Regions from separate parts of the Brachyspira intermedia PWS/A genome, predicted to be linked through region 2. Evidence: riboswitches for the same ligand, from Rfam matches in the RefSeq annotation. Region 2 holds a riboswitch; the other holds the start of a gene.
The links. Region 2 has a riboswitch for thiamine pyrophosphate ahead of BINT_RS03655 (peptide ABC transporter substrate-binding protein). Riboswitches for the same ligand answer to the same signal wherever they lie in the genome.

Region 1 (12,859 bases), 1.3 Mb from region 2:
GTTTTAATAGCTTATGTTGCTGCTGCAATATTAGGCATTACTTTAGGCGTTTTAATGGGTTGGAATAAATATATTTGTGCTATATTTGATCCTATATATCAATTAATAAGACCTATACCTCCTATAGCTTGGATTCCAATAGCTATATTATGGTTCGGACTTGGAGAGCTTTCTAAATATTTTTTAATATTTTTAGCTGCTTTCAATACAATAACTTTGAATGCTTATTACGGAGCAAAAAGTGTTGATAAAACATTAATAGGTGCTTCAAAAATGCTTGGAGCTAATGAATTACAAACTTTATTTACTGTGGTATTGCCTTCATCTGTACCTGTAATATTTGCTGGTTTGCAGGTGGCAGTTTCTGTTAGTTGGGCTACTGTTGTTGGTGCTGAGATGGTGAGATCTTCTGAAGGAGCAGGTTGGGTTATAATTAATGGACAGGAAACTAATAATACTACACAGATATTAGTTGGTATAATGGCAATAGGTATCGTTGGATATATTTTGGCTATCATTATGAGAAAAGTAGAGGATAAATTATGCTCATGGAACAAGAATTCGTAAAAAACATGATAGAACTGAAAAATATTTCTAAAACTTTTGTTACTAAAAATGCTAATTTTGAAGTAATAAAATCATTGGATTTAAAAGTTAAAGAGAATGAATTTTTAGCTTTTTTGGTCCCGGTCAATGCGGAAAGACTACGATTGTTAACATAATTGCCGGACTTGAAAAGCCTACATCCGGAGAGGTTATAGTTAATAATAATCCTGTTAAAGGTCCCGGTATAGATAGAGGTGTAGTATATCAAACTATATCTTTATTCCCATGGTATACAGTGATGGGCAATGTAGAGTATGGACCTAGAATCAGAGGCGTTGATAAAAAAACAAGAAGAGAAAAAGCACAATACTATATAGATTTGGTTGGACTTAAAGGTTTTGAAAATTCTTATCCTATTCAAATTTCAGGCGGTATGAAACAGAGAGTTGGTATTGCAAGGGCTTATTGCAATGAACCTGCTGTTATGCTTATGGATGAACCTTTCGGAGCTTTGGATGCACAAACTAGGTATCTTATGCAGGAAGAGTTAATTAGAATATGGGAAAAAGAAAAAAGAACAATAGTATTCGTTACAAATAATGTAGAAGAGGCTATATATCTTGCTGACAGGATTATAGTTTTAAATGAATGTCCTACTTCTATAGATAAAGAGTATATTATTGATTTGCCTAGACCTAGAAGCTATGTAGATAGTAAGTTTTTAAGTTTAAGGAAAGAATTATCTGCATTAGTATCTGATAGAATAGTTTAATTATTATTAAGAGTTGTATTTTATGGAAAAAGAAATTAAAGTAAAAGTTAATAATTTAGTTAAAAAATTTGGTGATTTGCTTGTTTTAGATAATATTTCATTTAATGTTAATAAAGGTGATTTATTATGTGTCGTTGGACCTACAGGCTGCGGAAAAACTACTTTCTTGAATAGCTTAACTAAACTTTATGATATAACATCTGGTGAGATACTTATTGATGATGAACCTGTAAATTTGAAAAAACATAATATAGCATATATATTTCAAGAAAATTCAACTATGCCTTGGAGAAATGTTGAGGAGAATGTGGCATTTAGTCTTGATGTGAAAAAGATACCTAAAGAAGAAAAGAAAAGAAGGGTAGATGAATTTATCGAGATAGTAGGGCTTAGTAAGTTTAGAAAATATTATCCTTATGAGTTATCAGCCAGTATGCTTCAAAGGGTTGTTATAGCTAGAGCTTTTGCTATGTATCCTGAGCTTTTGCTTATGGATGAGCCTTATGCCCAATTAGATATAGAATTAAGATATAAACTTGAAGATGAATTGGTAAAACTTTGGCAGAGAACTAAAACTACAGTTATATTTATCACTCATAATATAGAAGAAGCTGTTTATTTGGGTGAGAATATTATGGTTCTTACTAATAAGCCTACAAAAGTAAAAACAATAGTAGAAAATAATATGCCTAGACCTAGAGATATTGCAGATAAAGAATTTGTAAGACTTAGAAATTATGTAACAGATTTAATCAAATGGTGGTAGAATTATATGAAGCTTATAATGCTGATGTTTGATTCTCTTAATAAACATTTTTTAGAACCTTATGGCTGTACTTGGACTAAAACTCCGAACTTTCAAAGACTAGCAGATAAAGCAGTTACTTTTGATAATTGTTATGCTGGAAGTTTGCCTTGTATGCCGGCAAGAAGAGAACTTCATACAGCAAGATATAATTTTCTTCATAGAAGCTGGGGACCTTTAGAGCCGTTCGATGATTCTGCTGTAGAAATATTGAAAGAAAACGGGGTATATACACATTTGATAAGCGATCATCTTCATTATTGGGAAGACGGAGGAGCTACTTATCATAATAGATATAATAGCTGGGAAATAGTGAGAGGCCAGGAAGCTGATCATTGGAAGGCTGTATTAAATTTCAAAGATTTACCTAAAAAATATCTAGGCAATATTAATAAACAAGATCAAATAAACAGGAAATATATGGAAGATGAAAAAGATCATCCTTTAAGCAAGATATTTCAATCAGCATTTGATTTCTTGGATAAGAATATAAATAATGATAATTGGTTTTTACAAATAGAATGTTTTGATCCGCATGAGCCATATTTCACTTATGATAAGTATAAAGATAATTATGATTTTAATTATGGCGATTTATACTTTGACTGGCCTAACTATTCAAAAGTAGAAGAAACTAATGATGAGATAGAGCATTGCAGATATATGTATGCTGCTTTATTATCTATGTGCGATAATTATCTTGGTAAGCTTTTAGATTATATTGATAATTCAAAAGAAGATATTGTTTTGATAGTTAACACAGATCATGGCTTTTTATTAGGCGAGCATAATTGCTGGGGTAAGAACATTCATCAGCTATACAATGAAATATCAAATATACCATTATTTATATATGAATCTAAAAAACATAATGAAAAAAATATAAATAATAGAAGAAAAGCATTAGTTCAGACTATAGATTTACCTGTTACAATATTAGATTATTTTGGTATTGAAAAGACAAAGGATATGAAGGGTTTTTCTTTGAAAGAAACTATAGACAATGACAATGAAGTAAGAAAATATGCTTTGTTTGGAATGCATGCCAATCAAATATGTATTACAGACGGAAGATATGTTCTTATGAAAGATTATGCTCTTAAGAAAGACGGATCTAATGATACAGAATTATATAATTATACTTTGATGCCTATGCATATGGTAAATTTCTTTAGCATAGATGAATTAAAAACTACTGAACTTCATGATGCTTTCAGCTTTACTAAAGGCTGTAAGGTTATGAAGATAAAATATTTAACTTTACCTAAAAAAATGACTCTTATAGATGAGTTGGATTGGGTATTATATGATTTGGAGAATGATCCTCATCAGGAAAATCCTATAAAAGATGATTCTATAAAAAATGAAATGATTAAGAATATGGTATTACTAATGATAGAAAATGAAGCTCCTATAGAGGAGTATATAAGATTAGGAATTTTAGAAGAATATAATAAATATAAAAATATGCATTAAATATTATGGAGGAATATAACTATGAAAAAAAATATTTTATTTGTTTTTTCAGATCAGCAGAGATGGGATACAATGGGCATATATGGTCAGGAATTGGATGTAACTCCTAATTTAGATAAATTAGGAAAAGAAGGCACTATTTTTGATAATGCATTTACATGTCAGCCTGTATGCGGTCCTGCTAGAGCATCTTTACAAACAGGGTTGTATTCTTCAAAGGCTGGAGTATTTGTTAATGCTATATCTTTGCCTGAAAATATCACTACAATAGCAAAATTATTGAATGACAATGGATATCAAACAGGATATGTTGGTAAATGGCATTTAGCTACTGACGGATTGGGAGGAGACAGTTCTAAAGAAGATTATATATTCAATCCTATACCGGAGAAAAAAAGAGGCGGATATAAAAATTATTGGGTAGCTTCAGATGTTCTTGAATTTACTTCTGATGGATTCAAAGGATATTTTTTTGATAAAGATATGAATAAAGTAGAGTTTGAAAAATATAGAGTTGATGCTGTTACTGATTATGCTTTAGATTTTTTGGATAAGAGAAGTAATGATAAACCTTTCTTCTTATTTATATCATATTTAGAGCCTCATCATCAAAACAATAAAAATAAATATGAAGGTCCTTTATATTCAAAAGAAAAGTTTGGAAATTGTAAAATACCTGAAGATGTTAAAGCATTAGGATATGGAGATTCAAGAGAAAATTATGCTGATTATTTAGGAGCTTGTAATTCTATAGATTATAATTTTGGAAGAATAAGAGCAAAATTAGAAGAGAAAAATTTATTAGATGATACAGTTATAATATATACAAGCGATCATGGTTCTCATTTCAGAACTAGAAATAAAACTTTGCCTGAAAATGGATATGATGATTATAAAAGAGCCTGCGAAGATGCTGCAATTCATGTTCCTCTTATCATAAAAGGCGATTCATTTAATGGTTCAAAAAGAGAAGAAAAGATAGTAAGTTTAATAGATCTTCCTCCTACTATATTAAAAATAGCAGGTATTGAAAATGCAGATATGGACGGAAAAGCTATACAAAATATCATTGCAGATAATAATCATGAGAATATTGCCTTCCTACAAATAAGTGAAAGTTTCGTGGGCAGAGCAATAAGAACTCCTGAATATACTTATGCTATTTGTGATCCAAATAAGAATCCTGCTAAAGATAAAGACAGTTTGAATTATCAAAGTTATATATTATATGATTTGAAAAAAGATCCTTTACAATTAAATAATGTTGTTAAAGATCCTAGTTATACTGAAGTTCTAAATAAATTAAAGAGCATTATAAAAGATAAGATTAAAAAAATAGAATCTTTAGATGTAACTATTGATTAATTTATAAAAAATTATTAATATAAACTTATAATCTATTATATTTTTTGTATATAGTATAAAGTTTTTAAAGGTGTAATTTAATGAAAGATAATAAAAACTATTATACTATAATACCTTCTGCTGTAAGATACGATAAGAGATTAAAGCCGTTATCAAAACTCATTTACGGAGAGATAACGGCACTTACTAATGATAAAGGTTACTGTTGGGCTAATAATAATTACTTTGCTGAAATTTATTCTGTGAGCAAGGATACCATTTCAAGAGCTATAAGACAGTTAGAGGAATATAATTATATAAAATGCATTTATGATAAGAGTAAGCAAAATAATGAAAAAAGAAAAATATATTTAAATAAAAAATTAAGTATATCAAAAATGCCTATACGGTATAGTAAAAATTCTACAGACGGTATAGACAAAAAAGTCGAAGATAATAATAAATATAATAACTTAAATAATAAAGAAAATGAATCAGATAATAAAAATGATTCAGATAAAATAAATAAAACAGATAATATAAATTCTCTCTCTAGTAGTTTTGATTCATTTGTTAATGAGCTTATTAATACTTTTAATTTTCTTACAGGAAGTAAAGCTAGTAAATTATATCAAGTACATTCTTTTAAAACTAAATACAAACAGGAAGAAATAAAATCAATTTTCGATGATAGGAAATTTGATTGGAAAGACTGTATTAATTTAGCTAAGAAAAAAGTTAAAGATAAAGATAACTTATCAGGTATATGGCTTGATTTTCTTAGTTATTTAAAAATTTATTTGATTAAAGGCGATAGAGAAAACACTATTAAAAGACATTACAGTAAAGAAGAATTGATAAAAAGAGAAGAGAAGATTAAAGAAATAGAGTTAATCAAAATGCAAAAGGAACGCGAAGAAAAATTAAAATTGCTTGAGGAGGAGAAAAGATTAGGATTTGATAAGATGACAGAAGATGAGATTATAGAGTTTACCAAAAGAAATTTGATGTTTTTGAAGCGTGCTTGATTATAATAAAATCTAAAAAATATCATTAATAGTAATTGAAATAATTTTATTTTGTTATATAATATATAAAAAATTAGGGGAGCTTAAAAGGCTGAGAGTAAGTTTAATAACTTAGACCCTTATAACCTGTTGGATAATGCCAGTGTAGGGAAATATTTTTATTTTAAATTAAGTTTTCTAAAATTATTTTCTTTTTAATTCTTATACACTCATTATTTTCATTAAGGTTTCTATAAAATATTAATTTATATTTAAGGAAATTTTTATGGATAATGTTTCAAATTCTGAAAGTGTTTTAAGCAGCGATGATTTAGCTAATATTAAATTTAGTAAATCAGTTTATTTAAAATTTATTATACTTAGTTTTATTGGTATATTTATGTTATTTATACCAATTAAAATAGGCGATGTTAAATCAATACCTATAGATCATTTAGTAAGTTTTATAAGAAAAATTCCTTTTGTAGATCCTTACTATGGTATATTGATAACTATGTTTGGAGGAATATATCCATTTATAAATAAGTCTTGGAATAAAAATAAAACAGAAATAGTATTTTCATTTATCAAACTTACATCAATACCATTTATTATAATGGCATATTTTGGATTAGGACCTGCTGATTTTCATAAACCTAATATGCTTCTTTTTTCTTATAATCTGCTCACTCAAATAGCATTGATTAATAGTATAGGTTTTATATTCTTATCATTTTTGGTAGATTATGGGCTTATGTCATTTGCCGGTATATTTATGCGATGTATAATGAAGCCTATATGGAAAACTTCAGGAAGATCATCTTTAGATGCTATAGCTTCATTTGTAGGAAGTTATTCTATTGCTCTTTTAATGACAAGTAAAGTTTATAAAAAAGGTTTTTATTCCAAAAAAGAAGCCTGCATAATAGCTACAGGATTTTCTACAGTTTCCACTACTTTTATGATAGTTGTTGCTAAGATGTTCGGCGTTATAGATAAATGGAATATATATTTTTTTGGTACTATGTTAATAACTTTTATAGTAACTGCTATAACTGTAAGACTTTATCCATTAAGAAATAAACCTAGCGACGGATATATGGATAAAGAAGTTGCAGAAGAACCTATATATAAAGGAGGAAATATTTTTAAGCTGGCATTGAATGAAGCTGCTGAAGTTGCCAGTCATTCAGATAGTGTTTTAAATAGTGTTGTTAAGAATTTGAAAGAAGGACTTATAGTTTCTATTTCAGTAATGCCTAATTTTATGGCTATAACATTTATAGGACTTTTAATAGTTAATTATACTCCTTTGTTTGATGTTATAAGCTATATATTTTTACCTATCACTAAATTGCTAGGACTTGGAGATGAGGCTTATATAGTTGCAAAGGCTTGTTCTGTTACATTAGTTGAAATGTCATGTTCTTCAAGTATTGTAATGTATGCTAGTCAATTTGCTAAGTCTGTAGTTGCTGTGGTATGCGTTGCTGAGATTTTATATTTTGCTGCTCCTATACCTGTAATATTGGCTGTAGGAATACCTATAAAGATAAGAGATATGATGATAATATGGGTTGAGAGAATAATACTTTCATTGTTATTCGCTGTGCCTTTTGCATATTTCTTTCTTAGTTGATAATTAGTATATACCTAAACAACTATATTTTGTAATTTTTTTGTTGTTCTTTTTCTTGCGGAACCATACGAAGTACATCTTGCGAAGCAGGTGTCGGCAGGCGAAAGTGCAAGTATGAAATTAGTACTAAATAATACTAATTTAGTTTTACATATAATATAAATTATTAACTTTTGTATATTAATGAGTAATCAGCCGCACGTATAGCGGACATTTGATAAGAGTATGCAATACCGTGCGGAAAGCCTACGCGAAGCGTACCCAATGGGTATAGGCGAATATTTGAGAAAGTTAAAAATTTTTAGTATATAATAAGTGGGAGATTAATTATGAAATACTATATTATAGATTCTTTTGCTGATGAGGTTTTTAAAGGTAATCCTACAGCAGTTTGCATATTAGAAAAAAACATTTCTCATAAACTTATGCAAAATATTGCTATGGAGAATAATATTTCAGAAACTGTTTTCACTATAAAGAATGGAAATAATTATGATGTGTATTGGTTTACTCCGAAATGTGAAATAGATTTCTGCGGACATGCTGTACTTGCTGTGGCTTATGCTATATTAAATTTTGCTGAAAAAGAATCTAATGAGGTGAGCTTAAATACTAAAGAGGGTATATTAACTATTAGAAAAAAAGATGATCTATATGAAATGGATACTCCTAATTATGATTTGAAGCCTATAGAAATTACATCTGATATAATAGAAGCAATAGGAGGAATAAAACCTTTAGAGGCTTATATAGGACGCGATATTGTATGTGTATTGGAAGATGAAAATCAGGTTATAAATGCAAAACCAAATTTAGAAATTATAAAGAAATTAGACGGACTTTTATTTCATATAACATCTGATGTAAAATATAAAAAGAATAATCAATATGACAGCATAACTAGAACTTTCGGTCCTAAATTGGATGCAGATGAGGTTGATGTATGCGGATCAGGACATTGTCATATTATACCTTTGCTTTCAAAGAAATTGAATAAAGATTATTTTACTGCATTTCAGGCTTCACCAAGAACAGGAGTTTTATATTGCGATATTAAAAATAATAAATTAAAGATAGCCGGAAAGGCATGTTTATATTGTATTTCTGAGATTTTTATTTAAATTATAAGGAGTTATAAAATGAGTACATTACAAGAAGAAATATTTCAATCCATAACAAATATGAAGTCAAAATCTCCATTAGTTCATAATATTACTAATTTTGTAGTTATGCAAATTACAGCTAATGCATTGCTTGCAGTTGGAGCTTCTCCTGTGATGACATTCGAGAAAGAGGAGTTTGAAGATATGCTTTCTATTGCTTCATCGCTTGTTGTTAATATTGGAACTTTAACTACTGTTTCTATTGAGGCTATGCATAAGGCTTGCGAAATAGCAAATAAAAAAAATGTTCCTTTCGTGATTGATCCAGTAGGAGCAGGAGCTACAAAATTGAGAACTAAAACAGCTATTGATTTGATTAAAAATTATAATCCTAAAGTTGTTAGAGGAAATGCTTCTGAAATAATGGTGCTTGCCGGAGAGAGCATAAAAACTAAAGGAGTAGACAGCACAGCTAATGTTAATATGGCACTTGAGGCAGGTAAGCATTTAGCCAAAGAATATAATACAGTTGTAAGCATAAGCGGTGAAACTGATATTATAACAGATGGTAATAAAGTTTTATATGTTAGCGGAGGTTCTCCTTTAATGCCTGTTAATACCGGTATGGGCTGTACATCTACTGCTATAACAGGTGCTATGCTTGCGGTTGCCGAGCCTTTGATTGCCGCTTCTTCAGCTATGTGCATAATGGCTTCAGCTGGTGAAAAAGCTTCAAAGAAATGTGAAGGGCCTGCTAGTTTTTCTGTTGCTTTTATAGATGAGCTTTATAAACTTGATATCAATGATGCTGCCAATAGGGTAAGGGAATAAATATAAATAATAGTGGGAGTTTTTTGATTAAGCAATGGGCTTGAATATATTATTTAAGTCCATTGCTTTTTCTTTTATGATTTATTTTAGTAAATACTGAAAATTTTTAAGTTTGTCATTTTTTTAGTCAACTTTTTCCCGCCGCAAAAAGTTGCAAAAAGTGCAAGATATAAAATTAGTACTAAATAATACTAAAATTGTTTTGTATGTAAGATAGATTATTAATTTAAGCTAAAATATAGCCTTTTTGCTTCTTTGTGGCAACAAAAGAAGTGGGGTGCGGGGCAAAGCCCTGCAAATATTTTAAATTTAAAAAATTTATTTTTGACAAAATGTAGTTGTTTAGGTATATACTGAAAATTTTTAACTTTGTCAACTAATGCACTTTATGTAAATTTTATCTACTTTTTTGTCGCACAAAAAAGTAGCAAAAAACGCAATTGCTAAAACTTTATATTTTAATAATATGTATCAAATATAGTGTAATACCTTAATTTTAGATAAGAAATGCAATTTTTCGCGAAGCGTATCCGAGCTTGTCGAGGATATAAGGTTCTTTTACGAAGTCCGCATCATGAAGTGTACATACGGCAGGCGAAAGTGCAATTAAAAATTAGTACTAAATAATACTAATTTAGTTTTACATGTAATATAAATTATTAACTTTTGTATATTAATGAGTAATCAGCCGCACGTATAGTTGGCTATACATAATGATTTGCAATACCGTGAGGAAAGCCCATATGGCGAATATTTGACAAAGTTAAAAATTTTCAGTATATATCAATATTTAGAGATTATAATTATTAATGCATAAATATTATTTAAACAATGGAATTAATAAAATAACTCCATTGTTTATTTTTTATAATTAATTTAATCTTTTATTTTTGATGCCATTATATTAGCTACTATTGAACCAGATATATTATGCCATACACTAAATATTGCTCCAGGTACTGTTGCTAATGCCATTGAAGCAAAATGAGTTGCAGCAAGTGAAGTTGCGAGTCCTGAGTTTTGCATTCCAACCTCTATTGATACTGCTTTACATTTAGCATTATTTAATCTGAATAATTTTCCTAATAAATAACCAAGCAAATAACCTAAACAATTATGAAGTACAACTACTATTATAACTAAATATCCAACCTGCATTAATCTTTGTGAGTTTGCAGATACAACGGCAGCTACTATTGCCACAATAGCAAGTACTGATATTAAAGGAAGTATTTCTTTTATGCTGTTTGTAAACTTATAAAAGAATTTATTTATTATGAAGCCCAAAGCTATAGGAAGTATAACAACCTGTACTATTGATACAAACATACTCACAGCATTAACATCAACTTTTTGTCCTGCATATAATAAAGTGAGTAATGGAGTTGCAAAAGGTGCAAGTATAGTTGATACTGAAGTCATACCCACAGATAAAGCTACATCGCCTTTAGCTAAGTATGTCATAACATTTGATGAAGTTCCTCCCGGACAAGTTCCTACAAGTATAACTCCTACAGCAAGTTCAGGAGGAAGTTTAAAAATAATAGAAAGCAGGAAAGCAAGTAAAGGCATTATAGTAAATTGTGCTATTGCTCCTATTATTATATCTTTTGGTCTTGTGAATACTACCTTAAAATCTTCAAGCTTTAATGTAAGCCCCATACCAAACATTACTATCATAAGAAGATAGTTAACATAACTTGTTTTAATAAAGCTTACTGTTTTTGGAAAGAATAATGATACAGCAGCTACTATTAATACTATCACAGCCATATACTTACCGAAGAAATTACTTATTTGTTTTAATGTTTTCATTTTTATCATCCTTTTTATAAATTATTTTTTGTTATTATTTATTATTGTTTATTATTGAAATCTTCTAAATCGATTATAGCCTTTAATATCATATTTTTATCAACTTTATACGGACTGATATTTAAGTCTTTGCCAGCAAGAGCTATTTCTAAAGCATTATTAAGTTCTTCATCTTCTAAACTAGCTTTATTTATTCCTATATCTTTTAAGCATGTTGGAAGAGATATTGATTTATTGAATTTAAAAATATTTTCTCTTTCTTCAAATTGTTTGTCCATAGTGAGAAGTAATAATATGCCGTAGGATACCAATTCACCATGAAGCAAATTGTCTCCTATTCTTTTTACTTTTGTAAGTCCGTTATGCATGCCATGTGCTAAAGATATATGATGATCATCTTTTGCCATTACTGAAGTTAAGCCTGTTGTATATATTATATGAAGTATTACTCTATTTAAAACATCAGTTACTTTTTTGTTTTGAAAATCGTTTATAGCTTCTGAATAATGTTTTAATATATCATTAGAACAGTTTTTTATTATCTCTACTGCTAAGAAATTTTTATAATTTAAATTCTCATTTCTTGTTGAGAATAATGATTCATACTGTTTAGAAACAGCATTACCTATACCGGCCCTAAAATAATTTTCAGGTGAATTTAATATGATATCAGTATTTATAAAAGTATGCAAAGGAGGTCTTTTATCGCTGAACATCTTTTTGAAGCTCCCGTCATTATTATAAACTACAGAAAGACTGGTTACAGCGGCACAATTTGAAGCCAATGTTGGAAATGTAAATATAGGCTTATTTATAGTATGTGCTAAAACTTTTGATGTATCTAATGCTCTTCCGCCTCCTACAGCGAATATCATATCAGCTTCCATTACTGCTTTCTTTTCTTTAAGTAAATCAACATTTTCAAAAGTGGATTTATCGCCGTAATGGAACATTCCTGTTATGGTTATATCTTTTATATTGTTTAATATTGATTCTATTGATGCTTGTATAGATTTTTTGCCGGATATTATAACCGCTCTTTTTCCATAATTTGAACATACATCATATATATCTTTGTATGCATCGCTTCCTATACTAAAGTTAGGCAGAAATAAATTTTCTAAACTCATTTTTTTATCCTTTAATTAATATTATTTTTTATTATTGTTGTTTGTTTTTTATTTAGTTTATATATTTATTATGTAAACACTTGAAACAAGTTTATTTTCAGAAATTAATTTTTGATAATCATATTTTTCTCCTTTAAAAAATTTTATTTAAAATAAATTTAGTCCAAGCTTATATCAGCTATAAACTAAATGATTTTTATCCTGGCTTAAAAGATAGGTATTCAAGCAGTCTGTAATATTAATTTTTTATAATGACTTTTAGATTATTAGATTAATAGTGCTTATTTGATGTTATAGGTATTTAAGAATAATATCTATAACATCAATTTATTTTTTAATTATTAATTATTATTTCAATACAGCACCAGTATTAGCAGACTGAACAAGTTTT
Region 2 (12,859 bases):
ATTATATCTGAAAATTTATCCTGTATCACAGAATTATAATTTTCATTAATAGAAAATAAATTCTTCGAAGCTATATGTATGGCTATAAATAGAATTTCAGTATCATTAAACTCTATATCAATTTCATTTTGTATCTGATTTATTAATTCTTCTGATAATCTTATTTCTTCAGCTATATCTTTAACAATATCATTTTCACAATCACATATAAATTTATTATTCTTTATTCTATTTATTGAAACATTGATGTACTGAATAAAATTTTCTAAATTAATTTCTGAAAATTTTATTTCATATTTATTAAGGAAATTTATAATTATTCCTATTAATTTTTCATTCATATTATTTTCATATAAGAAATCATTTAAATAATTGCATATTATAAAATTTCTTATATCAAATTCATTACCTATCAATTTAATTCCGTAATTAGGTCTTCTTTCAAGTTTAAGATTATGATATTTTAAATTATACTCCATAATCTTTAATATATTTGTTAAAGTAGTTTTAGATATATCCAAAGAATCGCATATATCATCAGATTTTATATATTCGCTATCTAATTCTATTAAATATTTGAAAATTATCTTAATTCTATAATCCATATCATTATTAATATTTGATATTAAATCTATAGATTTAAAATTATCATAGTTATCGCATATCAATTTATATCCATATCTTGGTTTAGATTCTATCTTTATATTAAGTTTCTGCAATTCATAATTAATTTCTTTAACTTTTGTTCTAATTGTTTTTTCGCTGACATTTAATTGTTTTGATAAGGCTTCAGCAGTTATATATGAATCGGCCGACAACGATGATAATATTTCTTTTATATACTTAACATTCATAAATATAACTTTTATTTGTCATTTTTGTTTTTATTATATACTTTTTAATAAAAAGAAAAAGCTAATAAATTACCATATTAATACTGCAATTTTATTGTTTGAGTTATTTTTTAAAAACATTATCTTTAACATAAAAATAGAAAAGGAGTAAAAAATGAAAAAGATTTTACTTTTATGTTCTGCTGGAATGTCTACCAGTATGATAGTCAAAAAGATGCAGGATAAAGCTAAAGCCGACAATATTGATGCTGAAATAGAAGCTGCAAGCGTTTCAAGATTTGAAGAATTAGCAGACAGTTATGATATATTTTTATTAGGTCCTCAAGTTAAATACCTAAAAGATGAATTGGTTAAAAAAGCTAATGCTAAAGGAAAACCTTTAGATGTTATAGATTTTAAAGATTATGGAAAAATGGATGGAGCTAAAATATTAGACTTTGCTTTAAACTTGACATTATAATTTTCAAATACACAATTACATATTAAGAATATATTATGAATGATAGAATTATTAATTATATAGAAAATAAAATAACTCCAATTGCAGCTAAATTATCCAATAACAGATATCTTAAATCTATAAAAGATTCATTTGATTATGTTACACCATTTTTAATAGTAGGATCTTTCATACTTTTAATATTTAACTTACCTCTTAAAAATGAAAATAGCTTTATATATATGTCTTGGTATGATAATTTCAGTACTACATTTTCAGGGCATTTCATTCAAATATTCAATGTAAGTATGGGATTATTATCATTGTTTGTAGCTTATGGTATTGGATATTCTTTGGCGGGATCTTACAGTTTAAGCAGTGTTACAGGAGGTTTCTTATCTTTATTTGCTTTTTTACTTATATCAGTTAAAGCTAATACATTATCTGTTGCTGGAGATTTTACTAATATATTTTTAGCAGAAGCAGGAAGCAATATAAATGTACTAGATGCAAGATTTTTAGATGCTAAGGGAATATTCTCGGCAATAATAGGTGGAATAATATCAATAGAAATTTATAGATTCTTAGTAAGTAAAAAAATAACTATAAAACTTCCTGATTCTGTACCTCCTGCAATAGCAAAATCATTTGAAATAATAATACCTATAGCTGTTGTGGGAATATTATTCCAAATCATAAATATAATAATACAGAAAAATATGACTATGTTAACTTCTAATTTGATAGATAATATAATGTCTCCTTTATTATCAAAATCAGATAGTTTAGTGTTGGTAATAATACTTCTTTTAATTATACATATATTATGGTTTGTAGGTATACATGGTGCTAATGTGATCAATGCTATAATCAGTATAGTAACATTATCAAATTTAGCTTTGAACCAGGCGGCTTTACAGGCAGGAGAGGCTTTACCTAAAATAGTAGCAGGTGAATTCTTTAATGTTTATGTATATATAGGAGGAGCAGGTGCTACATTAGGTTTGGCAATATCTATGGCATTAAGTAAAAATGAACATTTGAAATCTATAGGAAAAATTTCCATAATACCAGGATTATTCAATATAAATGAACCTATTATGTTTGGCACACCTATTATTATGAATCCTATACTTTTTATCCCTTTTATATGTGTGCCAATAATCAATGCTATAATAGCTTATACGGTTTTAAAAGTGGGTATTGTAGGAAAAATTATAGCTCTTATTCCATGGACAACACCAGGACCATTAGGTGCTTTGATAGCTTCAAATTTCAATATTCCTGCTATGATTTTAAGTTTATGTTTAGTATTCTTATCATACTTAATATACACTCCTTTTATAAATGCTTATGCTAAAACTTTACAAGATAATAAATAATAAAAAAATAATATAAAAGATACAACAGGAGAAATATTATAGATGAAAGAGTTAGGAATATCTATTTACCCTTTTCACTCAAAAATGGAAGATAATAAATCTTATATAGATTTAGCTTCTAAATATGGATTTACTAGATGTTTTATGTGCCTACTTTCAGTAGACAGATCTAAAGATGAAATAATAAATGAATTTTCAGATATTATAAATTATGCCAAAGAAAAGGGTATAAAAACTACTTTAGATATATCTCCGGCTGTATTCAAACATTTAGATATAGATTATAAAAATCTTGACTTTTTTCATAAATTGGGAGCTTGGGCTGTAAGATTAGATTTAGGCTTTACAGGTAATGAAGAAAGTTTAATGACATACAATGAATACGATTTAAAAATAGAATTAAATATGAGCAATGATACAAATTATCTTGACAACATAATGAAATATTATCCTAATACAGATAATTTGATAGGCTGTTATAATTTCTATCCTCATGCATATACAGGACTAGACAGAACACTTTTTAAAAGCAGTATGAAACGTTTTAAAAAATATTCTATAAGTTCATCGGCATTTGTTAATGCAAAAGAAGCTACTTTTGGACCTTGGCCTGTAAGTGATGGTATTTGCACATTAGAAGAACATAGAAATATGCCTATAGATGTGCAGGCTATGGAATTATTTGCTCTTGGTGTTGATTGTGTATTCATTGCTAACTGTTATGCAGATGAAAATACTTTAAAAACATTATATAATATGGATAAAAGATTAATAACTTTTAAAGCAGAATTAGTTAACTCGATTCCCAAAGAAGAAAAAAGTATAGTATTGGATATGCTTCATCAAAACAGATTAGATGCTTCTGCTGATGTTATAAGATCTTCAGATACAAGGGCAAAATATAAGGGACATAATTTCAAACTATTTAATGCTGTTTCAGATATAAAAAGAGGCGATATATTAATAGACTCATCAGAATATGGAAGTTATACTGGAGAAATGCAGATAGCTTTGAAAGATTTAAAAAATACCGGAAGAACTAATATAGTAGGCAGAATTAAAGATGAATATTTATTTCTGCTAGACTATATAAGTCCGGCTAAAAGATTTATTATAAGAGAATAATTTTACGGAGTTTATTACTTATGACACAAGATTATGAAACATTTATGGAAGAAAATGTATTTCCTATTATAGCATTAGCTGGAGAAAGTAAGAGTTTAGCTTATGAGGCTTTAAGACTTGCTAAAGAAAATAAATTTGAAGAATCTGATAAAAAAATGCAGGAAGCTGATAAATTATTACTAGAGTCTCATCAATACCAAACTGATTTAATATCAAAAGAAGCTAATGGTGAAAGTTTTGTAATAAACTTACTTTTTATACATGCTCAGGATCATTTAATGACTGCAATAAGTGAAAAAAACTTAATAAAAGAACTTATTGACATATTAAAAATTAACCATAAATAAATTTTTATTCTCAAACTAATTAAAAATGGGTATTATTTATTTAATACCCATTTGCTTATTTCTATCATTATATTTTCTACAATTAAAAAACATTTAAATTTACATATTAATATAATTACAATAATATCATTTTTTTTAAAATTGCATAATTGAGTTCTTGATATAAAAATAAAAATATTATATCATTTCTCACAATCGGGGAGCTTGAAAAGGCTGAGAGGAAGTTTACATAATTTCATAAATTATTAAAACTTCGACCCTTATAACCTGTTTGGGTAATGCCAGCGTAGGGAATTATCTCTTTTATTATTTTCTTTATACATTTAATAAAATGAGACCTTTTCTAAAGTTGGTCTTGTTTTATTAAATTATATTATCTACAATAAACAAGACTAAAATAAAATTCAATAAAACAAGACAAACGGCGTTATAAAAATCTCGCTTTTATATTTTAATTTAAGGAGCTTTTTATGACTTCAAAACAAAAATTTATTATTCTATTAATTTTATTTGTATTTTTTATATCATGTAAAAAACAAATAAAAAATATCAAAGATGAAATCACTGTGAATTTGGGCTATGAACTTAATACTATAGACCCCGCTTTGAATGATGAAACATACGGATATATTTATATTAATCATGCATTCGAGGGACTACTCAATAAAGATTTAAATGGAAACATTGTAGGAGGTGTTGCAGATAAATGGGAAATAAGCGATGACAGTCTTACATACACATTTCATTTAAGAGATAATGCAAAATGGAGCGATGGAAAAAAAGTTACAGCTGATGATTTTGTATATTCTTATAGAAGAGCCGTTGATCCAAAAACGGCATCACCTTTAAGCTATTTAATGGAATATATAAAAAATGCAAAAGATATAATAAGAGGCAAACAGCCAATAGAAAATCTCGGAGTAAATGCTATAGATGAAAATACTCTCACAATAGAACTTGAAGCACCTACCCTATACTTTACTGATATATTAGCTTCCGGAGGAGTTTATATGCCAGTAAGAAAGGATATAATAGAAAAATACGGTGATGATTGGACTTGGAATCCTGAAACTTATATTGGAAATGGTGCATACAAAATGGTAGAAAGGAAGCCTGATGAATTGCTTGCTTTTGAAATAAATACTAATTATTGGAATTATACTAATCAAGTAGCTAAAAGAATTAATTTTGTTTTAATAGCTGATGAATATATATCACTTAATGCTGTAAGAACTGGAGATGTTGATTTCTCAATAAATGCACCTCCTATTGGAGAGATAGAAAATTTGATAAAAGAAAACTTAATGGCTGTAAGCGATATTATAGGAGTTTATTATTTGGATTTAAACAATAAAGATAAAGCATTATCAGATAAAAGAGTAAGAAAAGCATTATCTCTTGCAATAGACAGAAACTATATAGTATCAAATATAGGATATGGTAAATTAATACCTGCAGAGGCATTTGTTCCTCCTGTGGTAAAAGGACTTGAAAAATCCTTTAGAGATGAAAGCAGTAACTATATAATAGCTAATAATTATAGTAATAATGTAGAAGAAGCAAAAAAATTATTAGTCGAAGCAGGATATCCTAATGGTGAAAATTTTCCTATGCTTGAAGTAAAAGTTTCATCTGGTTTTTATACTACAGTTTTGGAAGCTATTCAACAGATGTGGAAAAACACTCTCAATATAGATGTAATAGTGAGAACAGAGGAATCAAAAATTACTTTGCCTTTCAGAGAATCCGGAAATTATCAAATGGCTAGAACAAGCTGGACAGGTGATTATAATGACCCACTTACAATGCTTCAAATTATGACTAGCTACAGCGATATAAATTACGGAGAATTTTCAAATGCCAGATATGATTCTTTAATAGAGTTTGCTACTACTGCCACAAATGCACAAAAAAGAATGGAAGCTTTGAAAGAAGCTGAATCAATACTATTTGATGAAGTTCCTATTATACCATTTATATATAGAACAGATTTTTTAATAGTTAATCCTAAATTAAAAAATTATGTTGATGAGCCTTTGGGAAGATATAAATTTAATTATGCTTATTTAGAAGAATGATATTTAAAAAATAATATTTAAATGATAAAATAGTAACATTTAATAATAATGATAGGAGAAATAAAATGAAATTTTCAGAAATGGTGTGGAAAAGAAATCAAGATCTATACAATAAAATAATAAATACAAATTTTAATAAAGAACTTATGGATGGAAGTTTAGACAAGAAAAAATTTGCATACTATATAGAACAAGATAGTTTATATTTGAAATATTATTCTAAAGCTTTAGCTATAATTTCTTCAAAAATACACAATGTTGATTATGCATTAGTTTTTTTGAAATCATCTATAAACTCTTATATAGTAGAAGAAGAAATTGTACATAAATATTTCAGAGATACTTTCAAATTTGAAAATACAAATAAAATCACAACTGCTAATTTAGGATATACAAGTTTTCTTATTAATACTGCTCATACTGAAGCCTTTGAAACTGCTGCATCATCTATACTTCCTTGTTTTTGGATATATAACGAATTGGGTAAATACATAAAAGCAAATGCAGAAGTTGAAAATAATCCATATAAAAAATGGATTGATACTTATGCAGACGAAGAGTTCTCTAAAGCAACCGAATATATGATTAAAATCCTTGATAATTTATATGATAATGCCTCTGATGTTGTAAAAGAAAAAATGATAGCTGTTTTTGATATAGCTTTTATATGGGAATATAGATTTTGGAATGATGCTTATAATTTAGATGATTTCCATAATGTATAAAATTTATTTCTATAAGTTTAAATAAATTAATTGCAATTTACTTCTCTGTATGCTATAATATTTATTATACATACAGGGGGTATTTATAAAATGAATAATACTTTAACTTTAATAATAGGTCTTATATTAACATTTATAATATTAAGTGCCGTGAGAAAAATAATATTCAATATAAGAAGCAAAGGTAAATTTAAAAACATAAATGTAAATGATGCTGTTTCAATCTATAAGAATAATAAAAATATAGGTTTAATAGATGTAAGAAGTTATATGGAAGTTCAGCAAAGCGGATACATAAAAAACAGTGTCAATATTCCTTTAGATGATTCTAAATTCAATGAGAAAATGTCAAAATTAGATAAAAACAAAGAGTATATAGTTTATTGTGCAAGCGGAAGCCGTTCTGGTACAGCTTGTATGCGTATGTATAAATTGGGATTTACAAATATTAATAATCTTACTCATGCAGGATATTTTCAGCTTTCATCGTATTTAAAATAAGTAAAAAACATCTTTTTACCTTTATTAAAAATTTTAATATATAAAAAAGTGAAGCTAATGAAAATTAGCTTCACTTTTATTTTATTATCAATTATAAAAATAATTAATGTTTAAAATGTCTTATACCAGTAAATACCATAGCAATACCATGTTCATTACAAGCATCTATTGATTCCTGATCTCTCATAGAACCACCAGGCTGAATTATAGCTTTAATATTGTATTTAGCACAAGCATCAACAACATCTCTGAATGGGAAGAAAGCATCAGATGCCATAACTACCCCATCGCCTGCTCTCTCTAAAGCATCTTCGCAAGCCCAAATTCTGTTGGTCTGTCCGCTTCCTATACCTTTAGCCATAAAGTCTTTTATTACTACTATAGCATTTGATTTAGCATATTTTACAACCTTCATTCCGAATATTAAATTCTTCATTTCTTCTTCAGTAGGTTTTTTCTCTGTTACAACTTTATAATCTTCTATTAAAGTATTGTCTTCATCTTGTACAAGTAATCCGCCGTCAACTTTAACAAGATTAATTTTATCATTAGTATTAGTTTTATATTTTATAACTCTTAAATTCTTTTTGCTTTTTAATACTTCTAAAGCTTCAGGAGTAAAGTCTTTAGCAATAACAATTTCCAAGAATATTTTTATGAGTTCTTTTGCAGTTGCCTCATCTACTGTGCTATTGAAAGCTACTATTCCGCCGAATATAGAAGTAGGATCGCATTCATAAGTTCTATTATAAGCTTCTAATACACTGCTTCCTAAAGCAGCACCGCAAGGAGTAGAATGTTTTATAGCAGAACAAGCATATTCTTTTTTAGCTTCATCAAATTCTAATACTATTTTCAAAGCTATATCCATATCTCTGATATTATTAAATGAAAGCTCTTTTCCATTTAATTGTTCAAAATCTTTCATAGATCCTTTATCTGTAGTAGAAATATAATAGCTTGCTCCCTGATGAGGATTTTCTCCGTATCTTAATTCTTCCTGTAATGCATAAGACATATTCAAATAATTAAGTTTTTTGCCTTCCTTACTTTCTAATGAATTAAACATAAATTCAGAAACAGCAGCATCATAAGCAGAAGTTAAATTGAATACTTTAGAAGCTAAATATTTTTTTGTTTCAAAGCTAACTTCGCCTTTTTCCATTTCGCTTTTTACTAAATCATAATCTTTAACATCGCTTATAACCACAACATCTTTGAAAGACTTAGCAGCAGAACGAAGCATAGTAGGACCGCCTATATCAATAAACTCAATCTTTTCTTCAAATTTCAAATTATCATCTTGTACTTTTTCAAAGAAAGGATAAAGATTAACTATTACCATATCTATAGGAGTTATTCCTCTCTCTTTAATAGTTTCCATATGAACAGGATTATCTCTTATAGCTAGAATTGCACCATGTATTTTTGGATCTAAAGTTTTTACTCTTCCATCAAGCATTTCTTTAGCCCCTGTAACTTCAGCAACCTCTATCACAGGTATATTATTTTCTTTTAAATATTTATAAGTTCCGCCTGTAGAAACTATTTCCACATTCTTTGAAGTTAAAAACTTGGCAAAGTCTAATATTCCATCTTTATAGAATACAGATATTAATGCTCTTTTAATCATTATAAAGCTCCCATTAATAAAAATAATGAATTAATTATAATATAAAACTTGTTATTGTAAAGAGTAATTATTATTTATGATTGTTTTTTGTTAATTTTATGATAAAATGTAATAAAAATTAATAAAATAAAGGTTAAAATACAATGTTTACTTATGTAAAACTTAAAAATTATAAATCATTGGTTGATTTTGAGGTAGATTTAACATCATCAAAAAATAATCCCAAAAAAATGATTATAATTTATGGAGAAAATGGAGCTGGTAAAAGTAATTTCATAGACTCTTTCTTTACTTTATTTGACACTTTAAATACTAAAATATATAAAACAGCCGTAGATGAATTTATGTCAGAAACTTCTGATGATAAAAAGGAATTAGAATTCTTTTTTAATAAGGTATTAAAAGATAATTTTAAAAATTTAGACACTATAATAGAAAAAAGTAAAACAATAGGTTCTAAAGATAATATGGTTTTAGAATTTGGTTTTAAATTAAATGGTAAAAATGGAGTATATTATATTGAAACTGATAATGAGAGTATTGTAAAAGAAAAATTAGAATATGTTTTAGATAAAAATAAAACAAAATATTTTGAATTATCAAATAAAGATAATTACATAAATACATCATTATTTAAATCTGATAAATATTTAAATGAAATAAAAGATTTAGTAGATAAATTTTGGGGCAAGCATTCTTTTTTATCTATTCTTTTATTTGAACAGGAAGATAAATCAAAAAAATACATATCAAAAAATATAAATAATAACATATTTGAAGTAATTAAATATTTTTCATCTATGTCTATACATATAAAAAATGGAAGTAATATAGAAAAAGGAAAAATAAGTATAGATAAAAAATTTATTTCTATTATGGATAATAGTTCTATAAAAATAAATGAAAAAGAAAAACTTAATCATACAGAAAAAATATTAAATAACTTTTTTACATCCATATATAGTGATATAAAAAAAGTATATTATAGAACAGAAGAAAAAGATGATAAACTTCATTATAATTTATTTATAAAAAAACAAATATATGGAAAAATCATAGATATAGACTTTAAATTAGAATCAACAGGTACACAAAAATTGCTCAGATTATTTCCATTAATAATATCATCTATGAAAAAAAATAATGTAGTAGCAATAGATGAATTAGACAGCGGTATACATGATATTTTAACAGCATCAATACTAAAATCATTATTTGTTGATATTAAAGGACAATTTATATTAACAACTCATAATACAACTATTTTAGAGTCAGATATAAAAAAAGAATGTATATATATATTCAATATAGACAGTGAAGGAAAAAAAATACTAGTTCCTATAACAGATTATGAAAAGGAACATCCAAATATAAACTTTAGAAAAAGATATATGAAAGGAATATATTATGGTATTCCAATTGTTTCTAATATAAATTTTAAAGATATATTGGAGGAATAACTATATGTCATACATAGGAAATTATCTTAAAGCTATAGTTATTGTTCATGGAAAATCAGAATTACAAATGTGTAATTTTATAAAAAATAAATTAAGATTAAATAATATTGACATAATATCCAAAAATAATGGAAAACATTCTATACAAATATCTAGTGTAATGAAAAGATTAAACGGTAAAGATATTAATACATTGGATAATTTTAAGAATACATATAATGACTATTTAGAAATAAAAAATCATAAAACAATAATAGACAAAGATTTTAAAATTTTTATAATAATGGATACAGATGACTGTAATAATGATGAAGAAAAAGATAACTTTATAAATAAAAATATGTTTAAAAATTATTGGGCTTATGATTATATACTACCAATATATAATATTACAAATTTAGAAGATGTATTGATTAAGGCTGAAATTATTGATAAAAATGCTATAAAAAACAAAAAAGATAAAAAAAATTATATAAAAATATTTCCAATTACTAAACAAGATATAGAAAGTGATATTAAGCAAATAGAAGAATTTTATAAAAAACTTTTAAAAGTAAAAAATATTTCAAATATGCATAAATTTATTAAATTTTGTTTAGATAACAGACATATTCATAAAAAAACTAATAATAAGTAACCTTTTCTTCATAAGCATTAACACTAATCCCAGCCACCCCAAATCTTTTCTGCATAAGCAATTTGTATATAGTTATCATAATTGTAATTTTATGTTAACTATGTTATAATGAACTTTCATATTATATAATTCAGAAAAATATAATATTTCATTAAAAATAAGGGTTAGTTATGAAACATTTCTTTTCTTTTTGTTTTATCTTTATAGTATTTATATCAAATATATATGCTGATGTAAAAGTAGATTTCAGATTATTTACAAGTTCTTATGCATATAATGGAGAAAATACTTTATGGCCGGATACAAGGACTACATTGACATACTTTGAAAATTTTACCGAAGGAGCTTTTGATATAAAATTCAATGATCTTATCACTTTGAGAGTAGGAGCTTCAGTATTTTTTCCATTCACATTTGAATTTCCTCAAGGTATAAGAGTATTCCCTGTAGTTACAACACAATTATCAAATGAATATATTTCTCTTAGAATAGGTACTATGACAGGCGGACATAATTTACCTTCACCTATAAGAGATCCTTTAATGGATATGACTCCAGTTGTAAGATCTACACCAGATAATACATTAATAGCAAAAGGTCCAGAAGAATATAAATATAATGAACCTTTCACACATGGTTATTATGAATATGGAGCTTCTTTTGAATGGTTTAAAGGCGGAAAAGGAGAAGTATATATGAACTGGCAAATACAACATAATGCTAAACATAGAGAAAGATTTGATGTTGGTATTACTTATGCCATGGATTTTGCCCATGATATAGCAACCCCATATGCTGCTATACACTATTGGCATAATGGTGGACATGAATATGCTTTTGTTCCTGGAAGTCCTGCAATTACAGAAAACTATGTCGGAGCTATAGGTATTAATAGTTATTATTTATCTATACTTTATATGGCTTCTTATAACTTAGCTGATAGAGATAATGAGCCTGGAGTATTCGGTCATGGACTTTTCTTAAGAGGTACAATACCTGTTATGACTTGGTTTGAAATAGAGCCTATCATATTTGTTTCAGGCTGGTATATAGACAAAAAGCATAAGTTTATAAGCGTTGAAGGAGACCCTTTCTATAGAGTGCCTTTCTATTTCGGACTTAATTTAAAGAAAGACTTCGTATTTGATAATGGTATAGTATTAGGGCTTTCTTTAGTTAATGGATTATTCTTAAATGAAAAAAATGAAATAGGAATAAGATACGATCAAAGTTTGCAGTTTGACTTTACATACTTAGTTCCAGTAAAACAGTAATTAATTATTTTTTATTATTAATAGCGATAAAATAGATTATACTCTATATTATCGCTATTATTTTATCATTTTTAATTTTTAATGTTTAATAGTATTAAAAGATATAAACTTATATAATAATAAATTGCTTTTATTAAAAAATATAGTAATATTTATCTTTATAGGAGTTTTTAAAATATGAAAGATAAAAAAGAAGTTAATCCAAATACTAATCATAAAATAGTAAATCATGATGAGGCTAATTTCTCACATGTATATTTTTACAAACTTTTATTTGAAGAAAAACCAGAGCTGCCTAATATAGAATTAATTAAACAGAAAATAAGAAAATATTATAATGATATAGAAATTATATCATCAGATAATGGCATTTACAGCATAGCTATAAATGATTTAAAAGTAAA

Region 1: another riboswitch for thiamine pyrophosphate. It lies ahead of BINT_RS09225 (YjiH family protein); the one in region 2 lies ahead of BINT_RS03655 (peptide ABC transporter substrate-binding protein).

The regions. Positions count from the first base shown of each region.
Region 1 covers NC_017243.1:2,134,502-2,147,360, reverse strand. The annotation lists gene BINT_RS09255 (ABC transporter permease) at 1-567, shown strand, start outside; gene BINT_RS09250 (ABC transporter ATP-binding protein) at 668-1,318, shown strand; gene BINT_RS09245 (ABC transporter ATP-binding protein) at 1,341-2,084, shown strand; gene BINT_RS09240 (sulfatase) at 2,091-3,599, shown strand; gene BINT_RS09235 (sulfatase-like hydrolase/transferase) at 3,621-4,964, shown strand; gene BINT_RS09230 (helix-turn-helix domain-containing protein) at 5,045-5,971, shown strand; TPP riboswitch at 6,037-6,139, shown strand; gene BINT_RS09225 (YjiH family protein) at 6,237-7,589, shown strand; gene BINT_RS09220 (PhzF family phenazine biosynthesis protein) at 7,919-8,710, shown strand; gene thiM (hydroxyethylthiazole kinase) at 8,729-9,523, shown strand; gene BINT_RS09210 (bile acid:sodium symporter family protein) at 10,400-11,338, opposite strand; gene BINT_RS09205 (iron-containing alcohol dehydrogenase family protein) at 11,380-12,468, opposite strand; gene ilvD (dihydroxy-acid dehydratase) at 12,817-12,859, opposite strand, start outside.
Region 2 covers NC_017243.1:813,980-826,838, reverse strand. The annotation lists gene BINT_RS03680 (BglG family transcription antiterminator) at 1-854, opposite strand, end outside; gene BINT_RS03675 (PTS sugar transporter subunit IIB) at 1,009-1,314, shown strand; gene BINT_RS03670 (PTS sugar transporter subunit IIC) at 1,350-2,675, shown strand; gene BINT_RS03665 (DUF871 domain-containing protein) at 2,718-3,800, shown strand; gene BINT_RS03660 (PTS lactose/cellobiose transporter subunit IIA) at 3,821-4,147, shown strand; TPP riboswitch at 4,334-4,457, shown strand; gene BINT_RS03655 (peptide ABC transporter substrate-binding protein) at 4,618-6,225, shown strand; gene BINT_RS03650 (TenA family protein) at 6,291-6,950, shown strand; gene BINT_RS03645 (rhodanese-like domain-containing protein) at 7,041-7,451, shown strand; gene purH (bifunctional phosphoribosylaminoimidazolecarboxamide formyltransferase/IMP cyclohydrolase) at 7,555-9,084, opposite strand; gene BINT_RS03635 (AAA family ATPase) at 9,228-10,544, shown strand; gene BINT_RS03630 (hypothetical protein) at 10,549-11,181, shown strand; gene BINT_RS03625 (hypothetical protein) at 11,352-12,455, shown strand; gene BINT_RS03620 (DUF4261 domain-containing protein) at 12,633-12,859, shown strand, end outside.